Regions from separate parts of the Streptococcus sp. HN38 genome, predicted to be linked through region 1. Evidence: predicted binding sites of a transcription regulator. Region 1 holds the regulator's gene; the other holds the start of a gene.
The links. Region 1 encodes NrdR, which represses ribonucleotide reductase genes. Its sites were predicted from a motif close to ACACNATATATNGTGT; they were not measured.
Positions count from the first base shown of each region.

Region 1 (5,972 bases):
ATGGAGCACCATGTGTGACTTATATCGGTCCAGATGGAGCTGGTCACTACGTAAAAATGGTACACAACGGTATCGAGTATGGCGACATGCAATTGATTGCGGAGTCTTATGACCTCATGCAACACTTGCTCGGTTTGTCTGTTGATGAAATGGCTGACATCTTTACTGAGTGGAACAAAGGCGAATTGGATAGCTACTTGATTGAAATCACAGCAGATATTTTGAAACGTAAAGACGATCAAGGTCAAGATGGACCAATCGTTGATTACATTTTGGATGCGGCTGGTAACAAGGGAACTGGTAAGTGGACAAGTCAATCATCACTTGACTTGGGTGTGCCACTGTCATTGATTACAGAATCTGTATTTGCTCGTTATATCTCAACCTACAAAGATGAGCGTGTGGCAGCAAGCAAGGTCCTTCCAAAACCAGCTCCGTTTGCATACGAAGGCGACAAGGCTGAATTGGTAGAAAAAATCCGTCAAGCATTGTACTTCTCAAAAATCATGTCTTATGCACAAGGTTTTGCACAGTTGCGCGTAGCATCAAAAGAAAACAACTGGAACTTGCCATTTGGTGAAATCGCAAAAATCTGGCGTGCAGGTTGTATCATCCGTGCTCGCTTCTTGCAAAAAATCACAGATGCCTACGGACGTGATGAAGACTTGGCAAACTTGCTCTTGGATGAGTATTTCCTTGATGTAACAGCTAAGTATCAACAGGCAGTTCGTGATGTTGTTGCCTTGGCAGTTCAAGCAGGAGTTCCTGTACCAACTTTCTCAGCAGCTATTACCTACTTCGATAGCTACCGTGCTGAAAACTTGCCAGCGAACTTGATTCAAGCACAACGTGACTACTTTGGTGCTCACACTTATAACCGTAAAGATAAAGAAGGAATCTTCCATTACGACTGGTATAGCGAATCAAAATAGAAAAGATGGGCGTGGAAGCGCCCTTCTTTCTAGTCATAATACGATTCCTACACCATTTGAAAGAATAGAAAAGGATGGATAATGGCTAAGAAAATTTTGATTGCTGGTAAAGAACGCAATCTCTCGCATTTTGTTTCCATGGAATTGCAGAAAAAAGACTATCTTGTTGATTATGCATCGACAGGGAAAGAGGCTATGTCCTTGGCACATGAAACGGATTTTGACTTGATTCTGATGAGTTTTCAGCTTTCAGACATGTCCAGCAAGGAATTGGCTACAGAACTATTAGCGATAAAACCAGCCACGGTCATGATTGTGGTAGTTGAGCCGACAGAAGTTAGTCAATATGGGGAAGAAGTCCTCTCTTATGCTGTTTCCTACGTAGTGAAGCCCTTTGTCATCAGTGATTTAGTGGAGCAAATCTCTGCGATTTTTCGTGGTCGTGACTTTATTGATAATAATTGTAAACAGGTTCACATGCATGCGGCCTATCGTGATTTGAAGGTTGATTTTCAAAATCGAACAGTGACTCGAGGTGATGAATTGATTAATTTGACCCGCCGAGAGTATGATCTGTTGGCGACCTTAATGAATAGCCCAGAGCCTGTTAGTCGAGAACAACTTCTTGAGCGTGTTTGGAAATATGAAGCGGCTTCTGAGACCAATGTCGTCGATGTATATATTCGCTATCTACGTGGTAAACTGGATTTGCCACATCAAGATTCATATATAAAAACAGTTCGTGGTGTCGGATATGCCATGCGCGATTGATTTAGAGTAGAGAGGAGGGAGTGAGAAAGAACTCTATTTTTCAAAAATGAGTTCGTCAACAAGTCTTTATTTCTAGTTGTCGAGCTGAAACAGTCTATTCCCAGACTGTTTCACTCCCACCCCCGCACAGCTCAAACTGTCTGGGGGACAGTTGGAAGTTGGAAATAGAGCGAACAAAGTTCGCTACAAAACTGTCTGGGAGATAGTTTGAGGTTGGAGATGAAGCGAACTCTGTTCGCATCAGTCGTAGAGGTCAGATTTTGAGTGTGAAACGCGAATTTCTGAGATTTGCTTCGCAAATCTTATCTCCAACCTTTAACAGTCCACTGGACTGTTAAACCCAATCAACCACTGCGCTGAGATGTTGACACGAACTTTGAAAAGAGAGGTTGGTCTTTTTGTCCAGCCCCTCTTTCTTTTTCTATAAGCGTGTGATAAAATAGTAGCCAATAAGTAAGAATGGAAAAGTTATGAATACATCATTTAAAGAAAAAGTCATATTAATACTCTTATCTGGAGCGACATTGTTAGCTGTTCTCAACTGGTCTAGTATTTATGGGGCTATTCAACAATTATTAGGCAGTATGAATTCGCTTTTTATTGGAGCTATTTTTGCCTTTATTCTCAATGTTCCCATGAAAAAATTAGAAGATCAGTTTGAAAAAATTTCTTTTTTAAAGAAATCCAAGCGGTCTTTGGCAATTGTTGGAGTATTAATTGGATTTGCTTTAATTGTGACGGGACTGGTGGTGATTGTTCTTCCTACATTGGTGACGACTGTTTCAGAACTGGTTTCGGTTAGTAGCACAGCCATTCCAAAATCGGTAAATGCCCTAACTAATTTTCTTGAATCAAATGGTCTTTTGTCGGGACAAATCGGAGACCAGATTGCCAGCTTTTTGGATCAGTTGAAGAATTTAACACTTATTTCAAGTTTGGTTACACCGATTTTATCTGGCTTGGTGTCCAATGTGACGGGGATTTTTTCGAACACTATGACGTTGATAATGGCTTTCTTCTTCACTCTAGCGATTTTAGGGAGCAAGGAACACTTGCAGGCGATGACGAGAAAGTTCTTGCAGGCTACCTTGCCAGAGAAGGCTGTCAGAGTAGTGAACTATATTGGAGAAGTTATTGTTGATACCTATGACCGATTCTTGATGAGTCAGATTGTTGAGGCGTGTATCATTGGGACACTTGTCTTTGTTAGTTATTCGCTCTCAGGAATTCCTTATGCCAGCATGGCTGGTATTTTGGCTGGGGTCCTATCATTTGTACCTTATATCGGTCCCTTTTCAGCGTGTTTGATTAGTGCTCTCTTTGTGGCGGTACAAAATCCGCTCTTGGCACTCTGGTCTATCGTACTCTTCCAGATTCTTCAGTTGATTGAAGGGAATGTGATTTACCCGCGCGTGGTTGGTCAATCAGTTGGTCTTCCGACTCTCTTTACCCTGGCTGCAGCCTTGATTGGTGGTAATTTGTTTGGCTTGCTTGGAATGGTCTTCTTTACCCCAATTTTTGCGGTTGTCTACCGCTTGGTTCGTGAATGGGTTGCCAGTCGATTGAAGAAGCAAGATGAATTATTGGTAGAAAGTGAGTAATTCTCGCTTTCTTTTATTTTTGTCATTTTTATGCTATACTGAAGTGATAAAGTTTATGTAGGAGAAAGAGTATGCGTTGTCCAAAATGTCAGAGTTTGAAATCAAGTGTCATTGATAGTCGTCAGGCTGAAGATGGCAATACCATCCGTCGTCGTCGTTCCTGCGACCAATGTGGTCAACGTTTTACCACCTATGAACGGATTGAAGAGAAAACTCTAGTCGTTGTAAAAAAAGACGGAACTAGAGAGCAGTTTTCACGTGAAAAGATTTTCAATGGGATTATTCGTTCTGCTCAAAAGCGCCCTGTGTCAACCGATGATATTGATGAAGTGGTGAATCGGATTGAACAGAAGGTTCGAGCACAAGGTGATAGTGAAATAGAATCCGATGTCATTGGGAATTTGGTAATGGAAGAATTGGTCGAATTGGATGAAATCACCTATGTGCGTTTTGCATCGGTTTATCGTTCTTTCAAAGATGTTGGAGAGCTAGAAAATTTGCTTAAGCAGATGATTTCCAAAGGAAGTAAGGTAAAACCGGGAAAAAAAGATGAAACCAAATGATTTATTTGCCTATATAAAAATCAGCCCGTTTACACCTGATATTGTCAGTCTTAGCCAATGCTACCAGCCGATTATCGGTTTTGATGCATTAGCGCTTTATTATTACTTTTATAGTTTTGCCGATCAAGGGCAAGGACGTTACAAATGGACTGTCATTCTCAATCACATGGATTTTGGGATGAATCGTTTGGAGAAGGCTCTGGATGTTCTGACTGCCATGGGGCTCCTAGAACTCTATCGTGCAGATGAATTAACAGGTTTGGCGCTACAAGCCCCTCTGACCGTAAAAAGTTTTCTAGCGAAACCCTTGTATAAGAACTTGTTAGCAAGGAAGATTGGGGAGTCAAGCATGGAGAATCTACTTGTTCATCAACCCAATCAAGAACAAAATATCTCAAAAACATTTTCTCAGGTCTTTACTATGGATGGGCAGGCTCCAGTTGTTTTTGAACCGAAACATGATTTTGACTGGTCTGCCTTCAAGGCATTAATGGCTAAAGATAAGCTTCTTTTTCAGGATGAAGCTGAGGATGTTATTGCGCTTAGTTACATAGCAGAGCAGGCAGGGTGGACCTGGTTGGAAACCTATCGGCAGGCTAAAGCAACAGCTATTGGACAGACCATCTCGACCAAACGCTTGCAGCAGTCACGTCAGTCATTGCCAACAGAAAGCGCCAACCTCACTGCCCAAGAACAAGCAATTGTTCGTGAAGCGAAATCAAAATCCAGCCTAACCTTCCTGTCCTTTATCAAGGAGCAACGCAAGGCAGCGGTGACCGCAACAGAACGAAAATGCTTGACGGATTTGGCCAATTTGGGTATGCTTGACGAAGTCATCAATGTCTTGGTCCTCTATACCTTTAACAAGGTGGACTCAGCCAATCTCAATGAAAAATATGCCATGAAATTGGGCAATGATTTTTCCTACAAGGGAATTGGCAGTGCAGAGGCAGCTGTTCTTTACCTAAGAGAGTTGAAGACAGGTCAGCCACAAAGTAAACCCAAGCAAGAAACCAAAACCAATGTGCCTGAGTGGAGTAAGGAAGAGGTTCAGCAAGGACAAACGCAGGAAGGTCAAGCCAAGCTGGCGGCTCTTTATCGTGAATTAGAAGAAATGGAAAACAAAGGAGGTAGCTGATGAAATCAGTTCAAGACAGGTTGTCGCAAACAACCAATCCAAGTCCAAAATCTTATCAGCAACTCTATCAGGAGATAGTGAGTGATCCTGAAGTCGCTGCTTTTATCAAAAAAGAAGGTTTGACCCAGCAGGAAATCACCCTCTCCATTTCTAAGTTTTTGGAATATATCAGTCAGCGTGACCTCTTTGTCAAACAGGATGAATCCTATATTGCCAAGGGGTATCAACCTGTTTTGGTTATGAATGAGGGCTATGCGGATGTGTCCTATCTTGAGACAGAGGAATTGGTCGAATACCGTCGTTTGGAAGCTATCAAGAACCGTATCCAGCTTATCAATATGCCGGCAAGTTTGAAAAATGTAACCGTGGCGGATATTGATAAGAGCGATGAAAATCGTGTGGAAGTCATGTTAGCCATTGCGGATTTTGTCAAACGTTTTGAAGAAAAGCCAAAAGGTCTTTACATCTATGGCAATTTCGGTATTGGTAAAAGTTATTTGATGGCTTATTTAGCCAATTTGTTATCCAAAACTCATCTTCAATCAACTACCATGCTCCACTATCCGACCTTTGTTGTCGATATAAAAAATGCTATCAAAGATGGTTCTGTCAAGGAGCGGATTGATGAAATTAAGATGGCTCAAGTCTTGGTGCTAGATGACATCGGAGCGGAGCAACATAGTCCGTGGGTACGTGACGATGTTCTACAGGTCATTCTGCAATACCGTATGCAGGAAAATCTGCCGACCTTCTTTACGTCCAATTTCTCCTTTGATGATTTGGAGCGTCATTTCGCCTCTGGCAAGTCTGGTGATGAGACCTGGCAGGCCAAACGGGTTATGGAGCGGATTCGCTATCTGGCTCGCGATTTGCATTTGAAAGGAAAGAATCGCCGATGAATGAAACCATTGATTTGATGCTGAACCATACTTCCGTCCGTCGTTTTACGGAAGAGCCCATTGAGGCG
Region 1 is NZ_CP116604.1:1,946,655-1,952,626, reverse strand. Features, by position in the region: gene gndA (NADP-dependent phosphogluconate dehydrogenase) at 1-932, shown strand, start outside; gene PHA78_RS09500 (response regulator transcription factor) at 1,014-1,703, shown strand; gene PHA78_RS09495 (AI-2E family transporter) at 2,174-3,304, shown strand; gene nrdR (transcriptional regulator NrdR) at 3,376-3,867, shown strand; gene PHA78_RS09485 (replication initiation/membrane attachment protein) at 3,854-5,005, shown strand; gene dnaI (primosomal protein DnaI) at 5,005-5,904, shown strand; gene PHA78_RS09475 (nitroreductase family protein) at 5,901-5,972, shown strand, end outside.

Region 2 (5,972 bases), 510 kb from region 1:
CCGTTAACGTTGATGCCGTGACACGCGCAGCAAAAGTAGACGCATTCAATTCATGATCAGCATGAAGCACCAAAGCTTTGTTAAACGCTTTGATTTGTAAATCACTCGGCTCCTCACCATTCAGCATATAAAGAAAATTCGCCGCAAACCCCAGATCAGACCGCGGTTCAATTGGAACCAATCCACGTCTCAAACGAGCAAATGTTGCAATAATCGTCGGAACCTTGGCCATAATCTGAATAGATTGTTCATACAATGCTTCTAACGAATTCTCTTCAGCGTGTACATTATATACTCCAAGGAGAGATACAGTCGAACGCAACACGCTCATAGGATGCAAATGTCGCCGTGATTGAATCAGAATACATTGCTCTACCGCATCTGAAATCGCATATTCTTTTCGCAGACTTTTCTCAAAATAATTTAATTCAATCTGAGTTGGCAAATGCAGGTTCCACAGAAGATAGATGACTTCCTCAAAAGAAGCGTTATTCTCCATCAATTCAGCAATGTCATACCCTGCATAGGACAAGCGGTCATTTTCAATTGCACTGATTCGCGTATCACAGGCAATCGCATCTTTTAACCCATTCGTTTCTGTCATACCTTTCCTCCTAATTTCTTTCTTACTACCATAGGTAAAATACCTCCGTGGCGATAATAACGAATATCTGCTTCTGCATCAAACCGCACCAGAGCTTGAAACTCCTTTTTAACATTGTCTGTTTGCGCATGGACTGTTACAATTTGACCAACACCGACATCTTCTGGCAAGTCGATTGTATAGCTTTCATGTCCAGTCAAGCCAAGACTTTCTGCCGACTGACCTTCTAAAAATTGTAAAGGAAGAACACCCATCATCACTAAGTTTGAACGGTGAATCCGCTCAAATGACTCAGCAAGAACAGCCTTCACACCAAGTAAACTTGAACCTTTGGCTGCCCAATCACGGCTTGACCCCATCCCATAGTCTTTACCAGCAATAACAATACTACCGACACCAGCTTCCTTATATCTCATGGCTGCATCATAGATAGGAAGAATCTCATCGCCAACTCTTGTCCAACCACCAATTTTTCCATCTGCCAGCTCATTCTTTATACGAATATTTGCAAAAGTCCCACGCATCATGACTTCGTGATTTCCACGACGACTTCCATAAGAATTAAAATCCTTATAAACAATGCCATTCTCTTCGAGATAACGAGCTGCAGGACTCAATCGTGCAATATTCCCTGCCGGGGAAATATGATCTGTCGTTACAGAATCGCCAAATTTTGCCAAAACAGATAAATTTTCCAGTGGTTTTATGGATAAATCTGCCTGCATGTTGTCAAAATAGGGCGGATTTTGAATATAGGTAGAAGATGAATTCCAATTGTAATTCTTATCCGTTTTTGTTTCAATCGCATTCCAAGCCTGACTATCTGTAAATACCTGTTGGTATTCTTCCTTATAAAGGTCACGAGTCACATAACGCTCAATGTAGTCATCTACCTCCTCACGACTTGGCATAATGTCCGCAAGGTAGACAGCTTGTTGCTTCTCATCATATCCCAGCGGATCCCTTGTTAAATCTACATTCATATTTCCCGCAATAGCATAGGCAACAACAAGCGGTGGGCTCGCTAAGAAATTAGCTTTTACCAATGGATTAATCCGTCCTTCAAAGTTACGATTTCCAGATAATACCGCAGAAACCAATAAATCTTCTTCCTTAATCGCCTCCGCTATTTCAGGACGCAGATCACCTGAGTTACCGATACAAGTTGTACAACCATAACCAACCAAATTGAACCCTAAAGCATCTAGATAGGTCTGCAAACCTGATTTTTTCAAATAGCCAGTCACTACTTTTGAGCCTGGTGCCAATGACGTCTTGACCGTCTTAGAAACTGCCAAACCTTTTTCTACCGCATTTTTTGCCAGTAATCCTGCTGCCAAAAGGACATACGGATTGGAGGTATTTGTACACGAGGTAATCGCCGCAATAGCAACATGACCTGTTTGAATTTGCTCATCTCCTTCAACATACTTAACCGCGGCTGTTTTATCTAACTCTGCTTCCTCCAAACCAAATCCACGCACACCTACTTCACGTATTAAACTAGCCTGAAACTCTGCTTTTGCATCTGTTAATTCTATCAAATCCTGTGGTCTTTTAGGACCAGAAATAGATGGGACTACTGTTGATAAATCCAATTCTAAAACCTTGCTATAAGACGGAAAACGTTCAGCATCATAGAATAAATAATTAGCCTTAGCATAGGCTTCTGTCAACTCTACGTGCTCCTCCGAACGGTTGGTCAATCTCATATAATGTAAAGTTTCTCCATCAATCGGGAAATAGCCACAAGTCGCACCGTATTCTGGAGCCATATTGGAAACAGTTGCTCGATCCGCTAATGTAAGAGAAGATAAACCTGGTCCAAAGAATTCGACAAACTTCCCAACTACATTTTCCTGACGTAGAAGTTGAGTGACCTTAAGCGCCAAATCCGTTGCAGTGGCAACCTTAGGCAATTGCCCAGCTAGGCGAACACCAATCACCTCAGGAACGGGAAAATAGGATGCTTCACCCAACATTGCAGCTTCCGCCTCAATACCACCTACACCCCAACCAAGTACACCAATACCGTTAATCATGGTCGTATGACTGTCTGTACCAAACATAGAATCTGGATAAAGCAAACCATCCTTGTTGATAATAACATCGCTTAGAAATTCAATGTTTACCTGATGGATAATTCCTGTTGCTGGAGGCACAGCGCGATAATTTTCAAAGGAATTCTCTGCCCATTTCAGAAATTCATAGCGCTCATTATTTCTTTCGAACTCTAAGGCAATATTTTTCTCCAGAGCATCTTCAGTCCCAAAAAAATCAACTTGAACAGAGTGGTCGATGACTAAATCCACTGGAATTTCCGGGTTAATCAATTCAGGGTTTCCACCTGCTTTCACCACCGCATCACGCATGGAGGCCAAATCTACCACAACAGGAACACCTGTAAAATCTTGCAAAATAACACGACTAGGTTTAAAAGGAATTTCTCCTTTAGGAGATGCAGCCTGATAATGAAGCAACTCCATTATGTGATTTTTTGTAACATCCACACCATCTTCTTTTCTTAAAAGACTCTCTAATAAAATACGAATAGTATAGGGAAGTGATTGAATATCCACTTTTTCTTCCATTGAAATCGAATCCAATGCATAATATGAATATTCTTTCCCTTTATGAAACAAGCGTTTTCTATGTGATTTTTCCATATTTTATAACCTCTTTCGACATTATTAAATAGTATAGTACAAAAGCTAATATATATTCAATACATATATCACTATAAATGTTACATTTTATAACACTGCATGTTTCCTTCAAAACATTATGACATTTGTAAAAAAGCTGATTTATACTTTACCGAGAGATTGTTAGGGTTATCAAACCAAATAGAAACAGCTATGTAAACGCTATTTTTCAACTTGGCATCATTGGACGTATGTACAATATATGGTGTCTTGTAAAAATATTATGCACTATATTTTGTGATTTTAAATAAACTTCCTTCTTGACTTTGACCCCAAAATCTAGTATCCTAGATTGGTAACAAAATTGGGATTTTCTATTAATCCCTCATGGACAAAGGAGAAATTGAATGGTAACGATCTATTCAAAAAATAATTGTGTACAGTGTAAAATGACCAAGAAATTCTTGGATCAACATAGTGTAGATTATAAAGAAATCAATCTAGATGAACAGCCTGAATTTATCGATCACGTAAAAGGGCTCGGTTTCTCAGCTGCACCTGTTATCGAAACTGAAAATGATGTTTTCTCAGGTTTTCAACCAGGAAAACTAAAAGCCTTGGTTTAACTCCCTACTGTTTATAGAAAGAGATTGCGACTATGAGTTTGAAAGAATTAGGCGATGTGTCCTACTTCCGTTTGAATAACGAAATCAACCGTCCTGTCAACGGACAAATCCCTCTCCACAAGGACAAAGAGGCTGTCAAGGCTTTCTTTAAGGAAAACGTCCTTCCAAATACCAAGCAATTCGATAGTATTTTAGATAAGATTGCCTACTTAGTAGAAGAAAACTATCTTGAAAAAGAATTTTTAGACCAGTATAGCCCAGAATTTATCATCAAAATCGATCAATTCTTGAAAGATCAAAACTTCCGTTTCAAGTCTTTCATGGCAGCCTACAAGTTTTACAACCAGTATGCCCTTAAAACCAACGACGGTGCCTACTACTTGGAGAGCATGGAAGACCGTGTTCTCTTCAATGCCTTGTATTTTGCTGAGGGCGACGAAGAATTAGCACTAAACCTGGCCAACGAAATGATTCATTTGCGTTACCAGCCTGCTACTCCTTCCTTCCTCAACGCAGGCCGTGCCCGTCGTGGTGAGTTGGTATCGTGTTTCCTCATTCAAGTCACTGACGATATGAACTCGATTGGACGTTCTATCAACTCTGCTCTGCAATTGTCCCGTATCGGTGGTGGTGTTGGTATCTCCCTCAGCAACCTGCGTGAGGCAGGTGCACCAATCAAGGGCTACGAGGGAGCAGCATCTGGTGTCGTTCCTGTTATGAAACTCTTCGAAGACAGCTTCTCCTATTCTAACCAGCTTGGGCAACGCCAAGGGGCTGGTGTCGTTTATCTTGATGTTTTCCACCCAGATATTATTTCCTTCCTTTCGACTAAGAAAGAAAATGCCGATGAGAAAGTTCGTGTGAAGACCTTATCACTCGGTATTACCGTTCCTGATAAATTCTACGAATTGGCACGTAAAAACGAAGATATGTACCTCTTCAGCCCATACTCAGTTGAGTTGGAATACGGTGTCCCTTACAGCTACCTTGACATCACAGAAAAATACGATGAATTGGTAGCAAACCCACGCATTCGTAAGACAAAAATCAAGGCACGTGACCTAGAAACTGAAATTTCTAAACTTCAACAGGAATCTGGCTATCCTTATGTTATCAACATCGATACAGCTAACCGTAGCAATCCTGTTGACGGCAAGATTATCATGTCTAACCTCTGTTCAGAAATTCTTCAAGTACAAACTCCAAGCGTCATCAATGATTCTCAGGAATACTTGACCATGGGTACGGATGTGTCATGTAACCTTGGCTCAACCAACATTGTCAACTTGATGAAATCGCCTGATTTTGGACGCTCTGTTCGTACAATGACACGCGCTTTGACCTACGTAACGGACCATTCGCACATTTCTGCGGTACCGTCTATCGAAGCAGGAAATGAACGTGCTCATTCTATCGGTCTTGGTGCTATGGGACTTCATTCTTACTTGGCTCAGAACTTGATTGATTACGGTTCAAAAACTGCCGTAGAATTTACCAACATCTACTTCATGCTCCTTAACTACTGGACCTTGGTAGAATCAAATAACATTGCCCGCGAACGCAAGGCAACCTTCCATAATTTTGACAAATCAAAATACGCAGACGGCACTTATTTCGATAAATACGTGACTGGTGACTACCAACCACAATCTGACCGTGTCAAAGAACTCTTTGAAGGTATTTTCATTCCAAGTGGACAAGATTGGGCGGAGCTTCGTGAAAAAGTAATGGCAGATGGTCTCTATCATCAAAACCGTCTAGCTGTTGCACCAAACGGTTCTATCAGCTACATCAACGACGTTTCTGCTTCAATTCACCCAATCACACAACGGATTGAAGAACGCCAAGAGAAGAAAATCGGTAAAATCTACTATCCAGCAGCTGGTTTGGCAACTGAAACTATTCCATTCTACAAGTCTGCCTATGACATGGATATGCGCAAGGTCATTGATGTCTACGCTGCTGCAACAGAACACGTTGACCAAGGGTTGTCACTCACTCTTTTCCTTCGCAGTGAGCTCCCAAAAGAACTCTATGAATGGAAAAAAGAGAACAAACAAACTACACGTGACCTCTCTATCCTTCGTAACTACGCCT
Region 2 is NZ_CP116604.1:1,436,104-1,442,075, forward strand. Features, by position in the region: gene PHA78_RS06885 (citrate synthase) at 1-604, opposite strand, end outside; gene acnA (aconitate hydratase AcnA) at 601-3,270, opposite strand; gene nrdH (glutaredoxin-like protein NrdH) at 3,657-3,875, shown strand; gene nrdE (class 1b ribonucleoside-diphosphate reductase subunit alpha) at 3,908-5,972, shown strand, end outside.
Region 2: a site for NrdR is predicted at 3,503-3,518, ahead of nrdH (glutaredoxin-like protein NrdH). Genes of this name have one in related genera too.